Regions from separate parts of the Paracidovorax avenae ATCC 19860 genome, predicted to be linked through region 3. Evidence: predicted binding sites of a transcription regulator. Region 3 holds the regulator's gene; each other region holds the start of a gene.
What was found. The regulator HrcA, encoded in region 3, represses chaperone genes, less so after heat shock. The targets are predictions, from matches to a motif close to TTAGCACTCNNNNNNNNNGAGTGCTAA.

Region 1 (6,149 bases), 2.5 Mb from region 3:
TGAGCACGCTGTTTTTCTATTTCTGGTGCGCGGGGGCAGCCGTTACAGCGATCGGCGCCTGGGCCGTCCGCGGCAGGCCCGGCAGCGATACGGCTTAGGCGACGGACTCCTTGGGCTCGAAAGCCTGGGGCCATGACGCATGGCACGGTAAATTACCCGCCCGGCCCTGGGCACGTGGACACCGCGCGGATGGCTGCCGATCACGGCGTCCGCGCCGACCCTGGGGCGGCGGTGGCCCATCCTTTGCAGTCCCGCAGACATGCTCCAAAGGCGATCCACCAGGAAAAAGGGGCGCGGACACCGTCCGCGCCCCTGCCAGGGTATCGCCTGGCCTGCGCCAGGTCACCGCGCCAACGCGGCCATCTCCTTCTCCGGCACCACTCCATAGTGGTCCAGCTGCATCGAGTACTGCCCGCGCCCTGACGACAGTGCGCGCAGGCTGCCGATGTAGCCGAACATTTCCTTCAGCGGCACCTGCGCCTCGATCGTGGCGGCGTTGCCGCGCTGGCCCTGGCCCCGGACGACGCCGCGGCGGCGGTTCAGGTCGCCGATGCTGTCACCCAGGTACTCGGCCGGAATGATGACTTCGACGGCCATCACCGGCTCCAGCACCAGAGGTCCCGCCTTGGCAAACGCCTCGCGGAACGCCGCCACGGCCGCCAGTTCGAACGCCAGCGCGGATGAATCGCGCTCGTGGTAGCTGCCATCCACCAGCGTGGCGGCGAAGTCCACGGCGGGAAAGCCTGCCACCACGCTGGAGCGGGCGGCACGGCGGATGCCGGCCTCCACCGCGGGAATGAACTCGCGCGGCACGGTGCCGCCAACGACGCGGCTCTCGAAGCGGATGCCCTCGCCCCGGGGGAGGGGCTCGAACTGCAGCCTTACCTCGGCGAACTGGCCAGGACCACCCGATTGCTTCTTGTGCACATGGTTCACCTCCACACGGCGGGAAATGGTTTCACGATAGGCCACCTGGGGACGTCCGACCGACACATCGACCCCATGGCGCGCGCTCAGCTTCTCGATCGAGACTTCGAGCTGCAGTTCGCCCATGCCGGACAGAATGGTCTGGCCGGAATCGGCATCCTGCTGCAGGCGCAGGCTCGGGTCTTCGCGCAGCAGGGACTGCAGCGCCTTCGACAGGCCCTGCTGGTCAGCGCTTGCCCGGGGCTCGATGGCCACATGGATCACCGGTTCGGGCACGCTGATCTGCTCCAGCACCACAGGATGGTCCGGATCGCTCAGGGTATGGCCGGTGAGCGTGTCCTTGAGGCCGACGACGGCAGCAATATCGCCCGCCACCAGTTCATCGCGCTCGATGTGCTTGTCGGCATGCACCTCGTACAGCCTCGATACACGCTCGGTCCTTCCGGTGACGGTGTTGAGCACCACATCGCCCCGGACCAGCCGGCCGCTGTAAACGCGCACGAACACCTTGGCGCCATGGTCGTCGGCGACGACCTTGAACGCCAGGGCCGAGAACGGATCTGCCGCGGATGCCGGCCTGCCGTCGACGTGGCCCGCGTGCGCGACGTCTTCCGGCGAGGGCAGATAGTCCACCACGGCATCGAGCAGAGGCTCCACGCCGCGGTTCTTGAAGGCCGAGCCCGCCAGCGCGGGAACGAAGGCCCCCGCCAGTACACCCCGGCGCAAGAGCGAGCGCAGCACGTCCACGACAATGGGCTCACCGTTCACGTAGGCCTCCAGGGCAGCTTCATCCTGCTCCACCGCCGCTTCGACCAGGCGGGCGCGCGCATGCGCAGCCTGCTCGGCCAGGTCGGCGGGCACGTCGGCTTCACGATAGGAAGCGCTGGCATCGTCCCTGTCCCAGATAAGGGCACGCAGGCTGAGCAGGTCCACCACGCCGCGGAAGTCGCCTTCCGAACCGATGGGAATCTGCAGCGGCACGACGCGCACGCCCAGGCGCTCGCCCATCATGGCCACTACGCGGCCGAAATCGGCCCCCACGCGGTCGAGCTTGTTGATGAAGGCGATGCGAGGCACACGGTACCTGTCGGCCAGGCGCCAGTTGGTCTCGGTCTGCGGCTCCACGCCGGCCACGCCGTCGAACACGACGACCGCGCCGTCGAGCACGCGCAGCGAGCGGTTCACCTCGATGTTGAAATCGATGTGGCCGGGGGTGTCGATCAGGTTGAGCTGCGTGCCCTTCCAATGCACGGTGACGGCCGCGCTGTGGATGGTGATGCCGCGCTTCTGCTCCTGCGGGTCGAAGTCCATGTGCGCCGTGCCGTCGTGCACTTCGCCGATGCGATGGCTTTCGCCGGTATAGAACAGGATGCGTTCGGTGGTGGTCGTCTTGCCCGCATCGACGTGGGCGATGACACCAATGTTTCGCAGACGGGCGGTATGGTTGCGGGAATTTCTCATGGCGAATCTTTCTTGCGGCTGCACTCGGCTCTGCGAGCAGCTGCCGCCTGGTTGGCTATTCGCCAGCCCGGCGGGAAGATCCGCCTTCGGGCTAGCGTGGAATCGGGGATGTGCTGTCGCCGAAGCCCGGGCGCACGGAACTCAAGCTCCGGCGATCGGGAATCGTGGCGATCAACTTGTCGTAGGTACGCATGGGTGTCGGTGGAAAAGCCTGGAAAACAAAAAACCCCGGAGGTGCGAGCCTGCCGGGGTCCGTGGTGACCGGAAGGCGCGCAGCCCTCCGATACGCGATCAGTGGGCGCAACTAGGTGGCGAAAGAAGCCTTGATCACGTTGGTCAGAATGTCCATGGGGCGAATTATCCTCTTCGGCCATCCAGGGGGCAAGGCCCTTCGCGGCTTGTGCATCGATCGCCGGCGATGCCCTCCTGCTCCGCCCCCTTGAAACGCCGACAAATGCCCGTATCATTAGCACTCGAGGCGGACGAGTGCTAACAACCGTGTGGGACACGGCCGCTGAAGATCCCGACGCCCGCCCTTGGCGGGCGTCCTGTCGATGTCGCAATCCTTATTGAACCAGGAGAGATGCAAATGAACCTTCGCCCCCTGCACGATCGCGTGATCGTCAAGCGCATTGAAAGCGAAACCACGACCGCCTCCGGCATCGTGATCCCCGACAACGCTGCCGAGAAGCCCGATCAAGGCGAAGTCCTGGCCGTGGGCCCTGGCAAGAAGAACGACAAGGGCGAACTCAGCGTGCTGAGCGTCAAGGTCGGCGACCGCGTCCTGTTCGGCAAGTACTCTGGCCAGACCGTCAAGGTCAACGGCGACGAACTGCTGGTGATGAAGGAAGACGACCTGTTCGCAGTCGTCGAGAAGTGATCGCTTCGCGGATCACATCCTCTTCCAACTTCCTGTTGACTGAATCCGGAGAAACAAAATGGCAGCAAAAGACGTAGTTTTCGGCGGCGAAGCCCGCGCTCGCATGGTCGAAGGCGTGAACATCCTCGCCAACGCCGTCAAGGTGACCCTGGGCCCCAAGGGCCGCAACGTGGTGCTCGAGCGCTCCTTCGGCGCCCCCACCGTGACCAAGGACGGCGTGTCCGTGGCCAAGGAAATCGAACTGAAGGACAAGCTGCAGAACATGGGCGCCCAGCTCGTGAAGGAAGTGGCTTCCAAGACCAGCGACAACGCTGGTGACGGCACGACCACCGCCACGGTGCTGGCCCAGGCCATCGTCCGCGAAGGTTCCAAGTACGTGGCCGCCGGCCTGAACCCGATGGACCTCAAGCGCGGCATCGACAAGGCCGTGACGGCCCTGGTCGCCGAACTGAAGAAGGCCTCCAAGGCCACGACGACCTCCAAGGAAATCGCCCAGGTGGGTTCGATCTCCGCCAACTCCGACGAATCCATCGGCAAGATCATCGCCGACGCCATGGACAAGGTCGGCAAGGAAGGCGTGATCACCGTGGAAGACGGCAAGAGCCTGGACAACGAGCTGGATGTCGTGGAAGGCATGCAGTTCGACCGCGGTTACCTGTCGCCCTACTTCATCAACAACCCCGAAAAGCAGGCCGCCCTGCTGGACAACCCCTTCGTGCTGCTGTTCGACAAGAAGATCAGCAACATCCGTGACCTGCTGCCCACGCTGGAACAGGTCGCCAAGGCTGGCCGTCCGCTGCTGATCATCGCCGAGGAAGTCGAGGGCGAAGCCCTGGCGACCCTGGTGGTGAACACCATCCGCGGCATCCTGAAGGTCGTGGCCGTGAAGGCACCTGGCTTCGGCGACCGCCGCAAGGCCATGCTGGAAGACATCGCCATCCTGACGGGCGGCAAGGTGATCGCCGAGGAAGTGGGCCTGACGCTCGAGAAGGTGACCCTGGCCGACCTGGGCCAGGCCAAGCGCATCGAAGTGGGCAAGGAAAACACCACCATCATCGACGGCGCAGGCGCTGCCGCTGACATCGAAGCCCGCGTGAAGCAGATCCGCATCCAGATCGAGGAAGCGACCAGCGACTACGACCGCGAGAAGCTGCAGGAGCGCGTGGCCAAGCTGGCTGGCGGCGTGGCCGTGATCAAGGTCGGCGCTGCCACCGAGGTCGAGATGAAGGAAAAGAAGGCACGCGTGGAAGACGCGCTGCACGCCACCCGCGCTGCCGTGGAAGAAGGCATCGTGGCCGGCGGCGGCGTGGCCCTGCTGCGCGCCAAGCAGGCTGCTGGCGAGATCAAGGGTGACAACCCCGATCAGGACGCCGGCATCAAGCTGATCCTGAAGGCGATCGAAGCGCCCCTGCGCGAGATCGTGGCCAACGCCGGTGGCGAGCCGTCCGTGGTGGTCAATGCCGTGTTGCACGGCAAGGGCAACTATGGCTTCAACGCCGCCAACGACACCTACGGCGACATGCTCGAAATGGGTATCCTGGACCCGACGAAGGTGACCCGCACGGCCCTGCAGAACGCCGCTTCCGTGGCTTCGCTGCTGCTGACGACCGAAGCCATGGTGGCCGAGGCTCCGAAGGACGAAGCGGCTGCTCCCGCGATGCCCGACATGGGCGGCATGGGCGGCATGGGCATGTAATGCCCGGCTGAGCCTCGCTCACCCGACGAAAGGGCCGCGCAAGCGGCCCTTTTTTTCATGGCCCTGCGTCGTGGCTCCGGCACGGCGCCGGAGAGTCCTTGGTCAGAACTGATTGCGCAGCGCCCGGTAGAGTGCCTGGAAGCGCGCATGGCGCGCCGCATGTCCGGCCGCATCCGCCGCCGCGGGATCGAAGCGCTGGCGGGGCTGCGGCAGTGTGCAGACTTCGGCCACGCGGCCCCCCTCGGCCAGCCAGGCCAGCCGTGCGGCGCCCAGGGCACCACCGGTTTCGCTGCCTTCGTAGAGGGTGAGCGGCACCTGCAGGATGTCGGCCAGCAACTGTCCCCACCAGGCGCTGCGCGCGCCGCCGCCGACCAGCGCCATTTCGCGCAGGGGCATGCCTTCAGGCAGGCGCAGGGTGTCCAGGCCGTCGCGCAGGCCGAAGCTCACGCCTTCGACGACGGCATAGGCGATCTCGGCCGGGCCGTGCGCATGGGTCAGGCCGAACAGCACGCCCTGCGCGCCGGCATGGTTGTGCGGCGAGCGTTCGCCGGACAAATAGGGCAGGAACAGCGGGCAGCGGTCGCGCTGCACGTCGGCGACGGTGGCCGCCGCTTCGAGCAGCGCCGCCTCGCTGGCGAACCCGAAGGTCTTGCTGGCCCACTGCACGGCGCTGGCCGCCGACAGCATCACCGACATCTGGTGCCAGCGACCGGGCAGCGCATGGCAGAACGCGTGCATGGCCTGTGCGGGATTGGGCAGGAAGCGGTCGGTGGAAACGAACACCACGCCCGAAGTGCCCAGCGAAACGAAGCCCTGCCCCGGTTCGACCAGTCCCATGCCGACGGCGCTGGCCGCATTGTCGCCCGCACCTCCGGCGATCACGACGCGCTCGCCCAGGCCCCAGCGCGCGGCCAGCTCGGGCAGCAGTTGCGCGGATACCTCGCTGCCCTCGACCAGGCGCGGCATGTGGGCACGGGTGAGCCCCGTCGCTGCCAGCAGTTCATCGGACCAGTCACGCGTGCCCACGTCGAGCCACAGCGTGCCGGCCGCATCCGACATCTCGCCCACCGCCTCGCCGCTCAGCATGAAGCGCAGCCAGTCCTTGGGCAACAGCACGCGGGCCGTGCGGGCGAAGACATCAGGCTCGTGCTCGCGCACCCAGAGCAGCTTGGGTGCGGTGAAGCC
Region 2 (6,149 bases), 340 kb from region 3:
ATGCGCGCCTGGCGCCAGCGGCCCCAGCGGTAGTAGGCCATCGACATCAGCATGGCGCACAGCGCGCTCGCCGGAAAGCTCCACCAGATCGCATCCGCGCCCAGCCACGGCTGCAGGCCGTAGGCGATCGGCAGGCGGATGCCCCAGAGCGCCAGGCCCAGGATGATGAGCGGCGGCACCACCGCGCCGGTGGAGCGCACCACGCCCGAAAGCACGAAGGTCACGCCGAAGAACAGGAACGAGCCCACGGCGATGTGATTCAAGTGGCGCGCCGCCTCCAGCGACGCGCTGCCGGCAGGCAGGAAGAGCGACAGCGCCGTGCGGTCCAGCAGCACCAGCGGCATGATGATAGCGCCGGTCAGCACGAAGTTGAACAGCGTGCCGCTGCGGGCCACGCCGTCCACCCGCTCCCAGCGGCCGGCGCCCACGTTCTGCGCCGCCATGGACGAGCAGGCCGCCCCGATGGCCATGGCCGGCATCTGCACATAGGTCCAGAGCTGCAGCGCGGCGCCATAGGCCGACGCGGTGACCACGCCCTGCGCGTTGACCAGGCCCATCAGCATCAGCATGGCGGTGGAGATCATCACCATCTGAGCCCCCATCGGCAGCCCCTTGACGACCAGCGCGCGCAGGATGGCCCCGTCGGGCACGAAGAGCCGCCAGTCGGCCCGCCCGATCCAGAGCGGGTGCTGGCGCCAGCGCAGCCAGGCCAGCAGCGCGACGAAGCTGGTGGCATTGGCCACCAGCGTCGCCATGGCCGAGCCGGCGATACCCAGGCGCGGCACGGGCCCCCAGCCGAAGATGAGCAGCGGGTTCAGCGCTGTATCCAGTACCACCACCAGCAGCAGGAACAGGAACGGCGTGCGCGTGTCGCCCGCACCGCGCAGCACGGCCGAGATGAAAGCGAACAGGTAGAGCAGCGGCACGGCCAGGAACAGCGTCCGCAGGTACGCCTCGGCCAGCGGGAGGGCTGCGGCAGGTGTGCCCATCCATCCGAGGATCTCGCGCGACAGTGGCGGGCCGGCCGCCGCGATCAGCACCGCCGTGCCGCCGAAGAAGGTCGCGCTGGTGCCGATCACGCGGCGCGCCTGCTGCGGGTTGCGCGCCCCCATGGCCTGCGCCACGAGGATGGTGGCCGCCATGCCCACGCCGAACACCGCGCCGATCAAGAGGAACAGGATGTTGTTGGCATTGGCCGTGGCAGTGAGCGCCGCCTCGCCCAGGTAGCGCCCCACCCACACCGCGTTGACCGAGCCGTTGAGCGACTGCAGCACGTTGCCAGCCAGGATGGGGAGCGCGAAGACCAGAAGGGTGCGGCCGATGGGCCCTTGCGTCAGGTCGCGGGTCGAGGCGCGGGTGGTAGAAGACGGGCTTGCAATCGGATGTGCAGGTGGGCTCGAGGGAGCGCCAGGGAGAGCGGGTGGCGACGCGGTCATGCGGCATGGTGTCCACGCATTGCAGCGGGGCCTGTCGGCCGACGCCGAAAGTCTGCGGCAGCGAAGGCGGATCCTGCCGCGGCCCGGCGACTCACCGCCTTGCGCCCACATTCGCCACTAATGGTTTTCGCTCAAGAATGCACTGGCAGCATCCCGTCGCGCAACATCGCGACGCCCAGCTCGTACACGCCATCCCACACGATCTGCACGCCCAGGCACAGCAGGATGAAAGCCGACAACCGCAGGAAGATCACCGAGCCGGCTTCGCCGAGCGGCTTGAGCAGCTGCTGTGCATAGCGGAAGGCGAAATACAGCAGTACGGCGACGGACAGCAGCGCCAGCACGCCGCCGCCCATCCGCGCCAGTGACAGCGACAGCCGCGCGTCGGCCAGCGACACACCCACCGTGATGGCCGCCGCGATCGAGCCGGGCCCACAACTCACCGGGAAGGTGAGCGGGTAGAAAGCCTGGCGCCGCGCCATGTCGGGCGTGAAGCTCTCGGCCAGTTCGGTGCGGCTGTCCACCGTGGCCTGCGTGGCCGTCAGCAACCGCCAGGCCGTCGCCGCCACGATCATGCCGCCACCCACGCGCACGATGGGCAAGGATATGCCGAAGAACTCCAATACGTAGGAACCGACCAGCATGGCACCCAGCAGCAGCCAGAACATGTTGCGTGCGATGCGGCGCGCCAGCAGCGCGCGCGTGTTCGGTGATGCACCCTCGGTCAGGCCCAGGAAGATGGGCGCCGTGGCGGCCGGGTTCAGGATCGGCAGCAGCGCGGCCACCACGAAGAGAAAGCTCTTGCCGAAGGCGCCCAGAAGTTCAAGTGTCACGGTGTTCCTATTCGCATGCGCCAGCGGAGCCCGCCTGGGTTGTCATTACTGCCGATACCCATCAAGCCCTGCACCAACACCGTCCTGCGCTGGATCTCTTGTTCCATCAACGTACTCACGGTGTCTTTCTTTCAAAGATAACACCTGAGCAGAGCTTCACCGGTCGATGCAAGCTAGCCCACCTCGTGCTGATCTTCCGGCGCTCCGTCCGCGTTGAGAGTGGGTGAGGTCGAAGCGATGTCGCACCGCACGGAGACTCGGCAGTGCGCGGGTGCAGAATCAAAAGCTTACGTGCCAATAGCCTTGCCGGACGAGTACAAAACTCAGCGAGAAAAGTACAAGCCCCACCGGGAGTCGACAGGAACCGACGGAAATCGCCCTCCCACTTCGCAGACATCCCCAGTCCTACGCAGGGAAAGGAACTTCGACCTTAGCACTCCCTCCAATAGACTGCTAAAGTGAAAGCATGGAAGAAAGGATTTCTGGAATGACGATTCAGTCTGGAACCGCCGCCACCGCGCTCGCACCGGCCAATGCCTGGGCCCTGATCCCCCCGCTGGGCAATCTGGATGCCTACATCTCCGCCGTGAACCGTCTGCCGATGCTGACGGCCGAGGAGGAACGCACCTATGCCCGCCGGCTGAAGGAGCACAACGACGTGGAAGCCGCGGGCCGGATGGTGATGTCGCACCTGCGGCTGGTGGTGTCGATCGCCCGGCAGTACCTGGGCTACGGCCTGCCGCACGGCGACCTGATCCAGGAAGGCAACGTGGGCCTGATGAAGGCCGTGAAACGCTTCGATCCGGACCAGAACGTGCGGCTGGTGAGCTACGCGATGCACTGGATCAAGGCCGAGATCCACGAGTACATCCTGAAGAACTGGCGCATGGTGAAGGTGGCCACCACCAAGAGCCAGCGCAAGCTGTTCTTCAACCTGCGCTCGATGAAGCAGGGCTTCAAGGCCGATTCCGCCGCCGGGAACACGGGTACCCACCGCGAGACGCTCTCCGAGCAGGAAATCGACGTCGTGGCCCAGCAGCTCAACGTCAAGCGCGAAGAAGTCATCGAGATGGAAACGCGCCTGTCGGGAGGCGACGTGATGCTGGACCCGGCCCCGTCGGACGATGGTGAACAGGCCTACGGCCCCATCGCCTACCTGGCCGACGGCACGCATGAGCCGACCGCCATGATCGAATCGCGCCAGCGCGACGTGCTGGCCACGGACGGCATCGCGAATGCGCTGGCCACGCTGGACGACCGCAGCCGCCGCATCGTCGAGGAGCGCTGGCTCAAGGTCAACGACGACGGCTCGGGTGGCATGACGCTGCATGAACTTGCGGCGGTGTACGGCGTGAGCGCGGAGCGCATCCGGCAGATCGAAGTGGCCGCGATGAAGAAGATGAAGAAGGCGCTGGCGGAATACGCCTGACCCCTTCACGTCGTTTCGCGCTACGGAATATTCGTGGCGACAGCGATAATCGGGCGTGCTACCTGGACGGGTAGCGCGCCTTTTTTTCCATCTGCCGCACATTCCATGCAACGCCCAGACAAGTCGCTTCCCATCTCCCTGGCCCGCCGCCGCATCCTCGCTTCCGGAGCCGCCCTGCTGGGCTGCAGATGGGCGGTGGCAGCGCCGCCGCCGGCACAGGGTGCCGCGTGGCCGTCCAGGCCGTTGCGCATCATCGTGGGATTTCCCCCGGGCTCCTCGCCCGACCTGACGGCCCGCACCTTCGCCGATCCGCTCGCCCGTGCGCTGGGCCAGCCGGTGGTCGTGGAGAACAAGGTCGGCGCCAGCGGCAACATCGGCGCGGATGCCGTGGCCAAGGCGACGGACGGCCACACCATCGGACTGTTCATCAACGTCAACTTCACCATCGCGAAGCTGGTCAACCCCTCGCTGCCCTTCGATCCGCACAAGGATCTTGCGCCGCTGAGCCTCGTGGGCGTGTCGCCGCTGGTGTTGACGGCGCCCGTGGCGCAGGCGGGGGTGCCGGCCCATGCGGATGCACGCACCTTCCTGGAGGCAGCCCGCCAGGCGGGCGACCGCTGGAGCTACGGAACGCCCGGCGTCGGCACCATGGGACATATCGGGACCGAACTGCTCAAGGCCCGCACGGGCATCGCGCCGGTGCATGTCCCGTATCCGGGCTATCCGCAGGTGGCCATGGGCATGCTCGGCGGGCAGTTGCAGATGGCCCTGCTGCCGCCGGCGCTGGCCGTGGCACAGCAACGCAGCGGCAAGCTACAGTTGCTGGGCGTGACCTCGGCCGGCCGCAGTTCGCTCGTGCCGGGGATCCCGAGCCTTGCCGAGGCTGGCGTGAAGGACTTCCAGCTGGAGATCTGGAATGCCTTCGCCGCGCCCGCGTCGATGCCCTCCGCCCACCGGGCGCGCCTTTCCACGGCGATCGCCGGGATCGCCCGGACGCCGGAAGTGCGCGAGGCGCTGTTCCAGCAGGGCTGGCAGGTGGCCGGCACCTCCGCGGAAGGACTGGCCCGCCGCATCGAGGCGGACACGTCGCAGATGGAGCAGGTGATCCGCGCGCAGAAGATCCGGGTGGACTGACGGCACGCGGGCGCCCCGCCCCAGCGAACGCAGCGCGGCCATTGATGTAGATCATGCCCGCCAGGGCGTCGCGCCTGCAGACTCCTGTCATCGATCCAACTTCCGGGAGTTCCCTGCCATGCCAACATTCCGCATCATCGTCATCGGTGCCGGCCAGACGGGCACGCCGCTGCTGCGGCAGCTGCTGGCCGCGCCTTTCGTCCAGGTGCTGGGCGTGGCGGAACTGGATCTCTCGCTGCCCGGCGTCGCCCTGGCACGCAGCCATGGCGTGCCCGTCCACCAGGACTATATGGACCTGCTGCAGCAGCATGGCGCCGCGGCGGACATCGTGATCGACGTCACCGGCCAGGCGCCGGTGCGCGAAGCGTTGCGCAAACACATGGTGGACTCCGGCAACCAGAAGACCGTGATCCTGCATGAGCGGATCGCACTGCTCATGATGTCGCTTTCCGCCGGCACCCTCGTGCCGAGCCGCCATGGCGACGTGGCCTACGCCTGAGCCGGCCATGTCCCTCTCCGACGCCTCCGAAACGGACCGCCAGAACTGCCATGAATGCTCCAGCCGGCACCAGTGCCTGATCGGCCGCCAGAGCGATGCCGCGAGGGTGTCCTGGCCCACGCTCGTGCAGGAGCACCGGTTCCGCAAGGGGGATGTCCTCCAGCTCCAGGGGGAAACGGCCGATTCCCTGTCGGTGCTCAAGGTGGGAACGGCACTGCTGCAGCGCACGGGCCCCGACCAGGTGGCGCGCCCCGTGGCCATGGCGGGCTGCGGTCAGGCTCTCGGCACCGGTGCGGTGCTCGGCACGGCCGAGCGCCTGACCTGGGTCGCGGTCCAGGAAGGACGGCTGTGCAGGCTGCCGGCTGCCGCGCTGGTGCGCTCCGGCGGGCTGGATTCGGAATTCCTGCAGGCGCTGCTGCACGAGGAAGCGCAGGCGCAGTCACGGCTGGCGGACTGGTCGGGCCTGCTGCACCTGCGCGGCGTGCCTGCCCAACTGGCCAGCGCGCTGCTGCAGCTGTCCCAGTTGCAGCGCAGCACGCTCGTGCGGCTGCCCACCCATACGGTGCTGGCCTCCCTGCTGGCCACCACCCGGGAAACCATTGCGCGGTCGCTGACGCAGCTGGCACAGCAGGGGGCCGTGGTGCGCCACGACCGCTGGCATTGCGCCATCGTGCGCGCACCGCTGGTCGCCTTGCTGGCGAGCCAGGCGGTACGGGCCGAGGATACGCCACCGCCCCCCTCCCCCGTGAGGCGCACCACGCCATCTGCGCGCGATACGGCGCGGCCGGCATCCTGGCGGGTGGCGCGTACCGCGCCCG
Region 3 (6,149 bases):
GCCAGGCAGGACGCCAGCACGTCCAGCATGGACTGGAACTGCGGGTCGAGCGACGCCTTGCCTTCGAGCAGGCCGCGGGCGCGCACCAGCGGGCCGTGAGCGCCCGATTCATCATCCTCCAGCGCCGACAGCGCGTCCTGTGCCGTGTCGATCAGCGCCTGCGCATGCGACAGGCGCGTGTGCTGCGCGTTCAGCTCTTCCCATTCGCCATCGGCGGGGGCGAGCTTCTGCATCTCCGCGATCTGCCACTGGAGCCGGTCGCGCTCCTGCTGGATGTCGTTCTGGCCCGCAACGGCGGCATCCAGTGCCTTGCGGTCGTCGCGCCAGCGCGTCCAGAGGGGCTGCAGGCCTTCCGGGCGGATGCTGCCGTACGCATCCAGCAGGCCGCGCACCGCGTCCGAGCGCGTGAGGCTCTGCCAGGCATGCTGTCCGTGGATGTCGAGCAGGTGCGATCCCAGGGTGCGCATCTGCGTCGCGGTCACCGGCACCCCGTTGATCCACGCGCGGCTCTTGCCCTGGGTGTCGATGGTGCGGCGCAGCAGCAGGCCGTCTTCCGGAGGGATGCCCGCATCGTCCAGCCAGGCCGCGATGGCAGGGGTGCCATCGAACTCCGCGCACAGGTCCGTGGACGCCGCACCTTCCCGGACCACGCCCGGGTCGGCACGCGCGCCCAGCAACAGCTGCAGCGCATCGATGAGGATGGACTTGCCGGCGCCGGTCTCGCCGGTCAGGACGGTGAATCCGGTATGGAGGTCGAGCTCGAGGGACTCGACGATCACGAAATCACGCAGAGCAATCCGCTTCAACGCCATGCTCAGTAGCCTCCTTCGTTCCAGCGGAGTTTCTTGCGCAGCGTGGCGAAGTAGTTCCAGCCGCGCGGATGGAGAAAGCGCGCCCGGTAGTCCGAGCGCTGTACCAGGATGCGGTCGCCGTGCTGCAGGGACGCGAGCGACTGCATGTCGAAATTCGCGCTGACATCGCGCCCGCTGACGACTTCCACGGCCACTTCCATGCTGTCCGACAGCACGATGGGCCGGTTCGACAGCGTATGCGGCGCGATCGGCGCCAGCACCCAGCCGGGAATCGTCGGGTGCAGCATCGGGCCGCCTGCGGACAGGGCATAGGCGGTGGAGCCCGTGGGCGAAGCGATGATGAGGCCGTCTGCGCGCTGGTTGGACACGAAATGGCCGCCCACTTCCACGCGCAGTTCCACCATCCCGGACGTGGAACCGCGGTTGACCACCACGTCGTTCATCGCCAGTGCCTCGAACACGCACTGGCCCTGGCGCATCACCCGGGCCCGCATGAGGGGGCGCAGGTCTTCCTCGTACTCGCCCCGCAGCATGGGCTTGAGAACCGTCGGGTACTCGCCCAGGGGGATGTCGGTGATGAAGCCGAGCCGGCCCTGGTTGATGCCGATGAGCGGCGTGCGGTACTGGGCGAGTTGCCGGCCGACGCCCAGCATCGTGCCGTCGCCGCCCACCACGAGGCAGAGATCGCAGTCCAGCCCGATGCGCTCCACGGAGAGCGCCGGGTAGTTGGTGAACCCCGTGTTCGCGGCGGTATCCGCCTCGAGGGCGACCTCGCACCCCTCGTTGGCCAGGAATCTGGCGATGCCGTCCAGCGCGTCGCGCGAACTGTCGGACATGCCTGCAGAAGTGGGCGCCTGGTACTTGCCGACGAGCGCCACGCGTTGGAACCTGAGCTTCATCACGGAAATTAGATCATTAAAATGATTCAATGCTCGACGACCGTGCCAAGTTGTTGCTCAAAGCGCTGATCGAGCGCTACATCGCCGACGGCCAGCCGGTGGGTTCGCGCACGTTGTCGAAGGCGTCGGGCCTGGACCTTTCCCCGGCCACCATACGCAACGTCATGGCCGACCTGGAGGACATCGGGCTGATCGCCAGCCCCCATACCTCCGCGGGCCGCATCCCCACCGCCAAAGGCTACCGGCTGTTCGTTGACACCATGTTGACGGTGCAGCGCGGTGAGCTGTGCTCCCCCGAGCTCGCGGCCGACCAGCCGCAGAAGGTCATCGCGAACGCCGCGCAGCTGCTGTCGAGCCTCTCGCAGTTCGTGGGCGTGGTGATGGCTCCGCGCCGGCCGTCGGTCTTCCGCCACATCGAGTTCCTGCGCCTCTCGGAGCGGCGCCTGCTCGTCATCATCGTCTCTCCGGACGGGGATGTGCAGAACCGCGTCATCTTCACCGAAGTGGACCATTCCCAGTCGCAACTGGCCGAGGCCGCCAACTTCCTCAACAGCCACTATTCCGGCCTGGGGATGGACGAGGTGCGCGAGCGGCTCAAGACCGAGGTGGACCAGTTGCGCGGAGAGATCGCTTCCCTCATGCAGGCCGCGGTGAACGTCGGCTCCGAGGCCATGGCCGCATCGCAGGAGGAGGTTGTCATATCCGGCGAGCGCAACCTGCTGGCCCTGAGCGATTTCTCCAACGACATGGGCAACCTGCGCAAGGCCTTCGACCTCTTCGAGCAGAAGACCCAGATACTGCGCCTGCTCGACGTCTCCAACCGGGCCGAAGGCGTGCGCATCTTCATCGGAGGCGAAAGCCAGGTCGTGCCTTTCGAGGAACTGTCGGTGGTCAGCGCCCCGTACGAGGTGGACGGGCAGGTCGTGGGCACGCTGGGCGTCATCGGCCCCACGCGCATGCCCTACGACCGCATGATCCAGATCGTGGATATCACCTCCAAGCTGGTGACCAATGCGCTGAGCCATCGCCGCTAGGACGACCCACTCGGATAGCACTTGCGGATGGCTACTTGCCGTCGCTCCACGTACCGCCCTTGATCACCGCGGTCGAGGTTTCGCAGGCTTGCCGCTTCTGCTGGATGGCATCGGCCGACAGTCCGTAATAGTAGGCATCGAGCGGTCGGCCCATCAGTCCCTTGCACGCACCGCTGGCAGGCCGTGGACATTGGCGCATGAGTGTCACCTTGCCCGGCTTGCCACCGAACCCGGCCGATGCCTGTGCGACCGCGTCGCAGCTGCTCTTGAGTTGCTCCGCCGTGACGTCGGACGAGAACTCCATGCAGTCTTTCACCGCCGTACTGGAACCCGCGACGGAGATGGTTCCCTCGATCACGCAGGCGCGGTTGGCGGACCAGGCCGCAGGGGCGACGAACAGGCCGATGACGAGCAATGGGGCGGCAATCCTCATGTTTTCTCCAATCCGGGCGGGCCGTGTGCGTGCCAGCCATACGTTTTTCAGCTTCCAGGCCGATGGGATCCCTGCACCCGAACCGGCTGGTTCTGCGAGGGGAACGCAGATTTATACGGGGTCGCCCCTCCGGCTGGTCCCCCGCCATGGCAGGAATTGCGTAACCCCTTGTGTCGGTTGGACCGGACCAGCCGCGGCGCGGCTGCGCCGGGCGGCTCAGGATTCATCCATCCGGACGCCGCGCAGCCTGGAGATAAGTTCCACCCGGTTGCTCGCGCCGAGCTTTTGCAGGATGGCCGTGAGGTGTTCCTTGACCGTGTGCTCCGACAGATGCAGCGCATTCGCGATGGGTTTGTTGGGCAGTCCCTCCAGGACCAGCGCGAGGATTTGCCCCTGGCGCGGGGTCAGGCCGAGATCGGCAGGTGACAGATGGATCTCGCGGGGTGTCGTGGCACCGATGGCTGTGGTGGTAGCCGTGCTGGAAAGGCATGCCGTCGCCCCGGAGTCGAACCAGGAGGCGCCATCGAGCACGGCATTGATGGCGGCGTGGAAGGTCTCGGGCGGTTCCCGCTTGTGGATGAATCCGTGGGCGCCGCTGGCCCGGGCCTTGAGCACAATGGCTGGATGGTGGTCCGCGCTCACGATCAGCACGCGTGTCCCGGGGGACATCGCGAAAAGGTTGTCGATGAAAGACGTCGCGGCACCCTCCGCGAGCCAGAAGTCCACCAGCGCCAGGATGGGCGAGCCGTGCGAGGCAATGATGCGCAGGGCCTCGGATGTTTCGTGGGCATGGCGGGCTTCCTCCAGCCGGGGGTGGAGGCGCAGGAACTCGGCCATGCCACGTGCAACGAGTGGATGGTCATCGATGACAAGCGCGTAGTGCGCCAGCGGAAGGCGGGAAAAGGCGGACAGGGGCATACGACGTTCTGGCGACCAGGCCGGATCATCAAAAGCAACTCGACCGTAACTTTCGAGGGTAACCGATACGCTGGCGCGGACCAGTTACAAAACCTGTGTCCAGGCGTCCGAGTGAAACGGGCCGTGCGGAGGCTCTTTCGTGTCCCATATGCTGGGTTCCAGGAGCCGGTCAGCAAGCCAGGGGGTTGCGCGTTCCGCAAAACCGCATGCAGGGGTTTTTGGGGTGGCCCGGCTGCGTATGCGACAATCGCTGGCTGTGGGCCGTTAGCTCAGTTGGTTAGAGCAGAGGACTTGACGGGGAGGTTCCTGTCCCCAGGCAACGGCCTGGGAATGGAGCGGCACCCAATGGGTTGCTCAAGGTAAGTTCACTCTGCCTTGAAGTAGAACTTCTCAAATTCGGTGAACGCTACTGCGCGTCCTGCGCGCTATGCCAACGCCGAGCGAAGCCCTCCACAAGGGGGGAACGTGTAGAGACTCGACGGGAAGGCCGAAAGGCAAGACAGAGTCCAGGCCACGAACCGGAAACGGGCGGCGAAAGCCGAAGTGGCACGCATAATCCTTTGGTCGCTGGTTCGAGCCCAGCACGGCCTACCACATACACGAGATGGACGAAGCGCGGCATGGGGCGACGATCCCACGCGGCGCTGACCGTTCGAAAGGGCGCTGCGCTGCTGGTTCCCCGGCCTTGCCGACGGGCTGGGCCTTTGACCACATCCATGCCGGTGCCCGCATCTTCGGGCCCCCGCCTGCTATCGCCCACGATCGTTTCTTTCTGTTTAATAAGACGTGGCTGACTTGCCGGGTGTTTAAACGTCGTGGCTTTCCGGCGGGTCGTTAAACATGGCGAACAACGGGTGCGTTCAGATCTTGCGTCCGTTCCAGATCCATATCACCTTGCCGAGGATCTCCACCGTGTGCTTGCCGTCCAGCACATCCACCGTCTTGACGGTGGGGTTGTCGCTGCTGATCTCGTAGGCACCGTCGAGCCGCTGGCGCACGCGCTTGATGAAGAGGCGGTTCTGTGCTCCCAGGACATACACCCCGTCCACCTCCACCGTGCGCACGCCCGCGTCCACCAGCAGTACATCCCCGTCCAGGAACGTGGGTTCCATGGAATCCCCATAGGCGTGGATGAAGCGCAGGTTCTCGGGGGTGCTGAGGCCGCGCAGCGTCCTGCCGATCCAGGTGGGCGAAAGTGTGAGACGGCCCACCATCACGTCCTCGTGCGCCATTTCGCTGCCAGCGCCCATGGATGCTGCATTCGCCAGCTGCGGCACCGTCACGCTGCCCGATGTGGTCACCGCTGCGGGCTGGGCTGGCCTGCGGTGTGCCGGGGCAGGCTGCCTGTCGCCGGTCAGCAGCCACGCGGCGGAGCAGCCGATGAGTTCTTCCGCTTTCAGTGCGCCGGCCTTGGAAACACCCCGCATCTCCCAGTTCTTGATGTTCTGCGGGGACTCTCCCAGCAGGCGAGCCACGGCGGACTGGCCGGTGACGTCCTTGAGCTCGGAGGCGGCTTGGTAGAGGCGTAGGGCGCTTTCATGCATGGCGCCATTGTCCACCGTTTAAACAAAATGTTGTTAAACAAATTGTTTGACTTGGGTTTAAACATGATGTTAAATGGAGGCATGGATCGAGACACCGCGCCAGACTCTGCACAGGTGCTCCCGGTCTGCCCGACGCCCCTCACCCCTGAAGGAAGACCATGTACCACAACGATTCCCGCACCGTCCAGGAGGCCTACAGCACCGCCGGCAACTCCTCCAATCTCCGTCTTTGTGTACGCGAGGGCGCTTCCCGATCGGATGCGGACCTCCTGGTGGCTGCCGGCTGGAGCCGCTCCCGCGTCGGAGGGGCGCTGCTGCGGCTGCATTCGGAGTACGACGGGGCAGACCATTCGCGCATGCCGCGGGCCGACATGGTTCATTCGTCGCCGAAGGAGCCGCCGCAAGACGCGGATCAACGCCTCGCACTCCAGCATGCCCAGGTGTTCGCCCGCCTGAAGACGCTGCCGCAAGTGCGCGAGCAACTGGCCGCGCAGGCGACCCGTTGGCGC

Region 1: ACAV_RS04460 (co-chaperone GroES) is a predicted target of HrcA. The motif match lies at 2,855-2,881, and genes of this name have one in related genera.
Region 2: rpoH (RNA polymerase sigma factor RpoH) is a predicted target of HrcA. The motif match lies at 2,700-2,726, and genes of this name have one in related genera.

Annotation. Positions count from the first base shown of each region.
Region 1 is NC_015138.1:1,012,291-1,018,439, reverse strand. It holds gene ACAV_RS04470 (hypothetical protein) at 1-98, shown strand, start outside; gene fusA (elongation factor G) at 343-2,388, opposite strand; gene ACAV_RS04460 (co-chaperone GroES) at 2,978-3,268, shown strand; gene groL (chaperonin GroEL) at 3,327-4,964, shown strand; gene xylB (xylulokinase) at 5,067-6,149, opposite strand, start outside.
Region 2 is NC_015138.1:4,318,721-4,324,869, forward strand. It holds gene ACAV_RS18760 (MATE family efflux transporter) at 1-1,436, opposite strand, end outside; gene ACAV_RS18765 (MarC family protein) at 1,568-2,269, opposite strand; gene rpoH (RNA polymerase sigma factor RpoH) at 2,757-3,698, shown strand; gene ACAV_RS18775 (Bug family tripartite tricarboxylate transporter substrate binding protein) at 3,804-4,832, shown strand; gene ACAV_RS18780 (Gfo/Idh/MocA family oxidoreductase) at 4,951-5,331, shown strand; gene ACAV_RS18785 (Crp/Fnr family transcriptional regulator) at 5,339-6,149, shown strand, end outside.
Region 3 is NC_015138.1:3,979,192-3,985,340, reverse strand. It holds gene recN (DNA repair protein RecN) at 1-812, opposite strand, end outside; gene ACAV_RS17405 (NAD kinase) at 815-1,711, opposite strand; gene hrcA (heat-inducible transcriptional repressor HrcA) at 1,741-2,745, shown strand; gene ACAV_RS17395 (hypothetical protein) at 2,777-3,178, opposite strand; gene ACAV_RS17390 (LuxR C-terminal-related transcriptional regulator) at 3,395-4,096, opposite strand; gene ACAV_RS17385 (S24 family peptidase) at 4,957-5,640, opposite strand; gene ACAV_RS17380 (hypothetical protein) at 5,799-6,149, shown strand, end outside.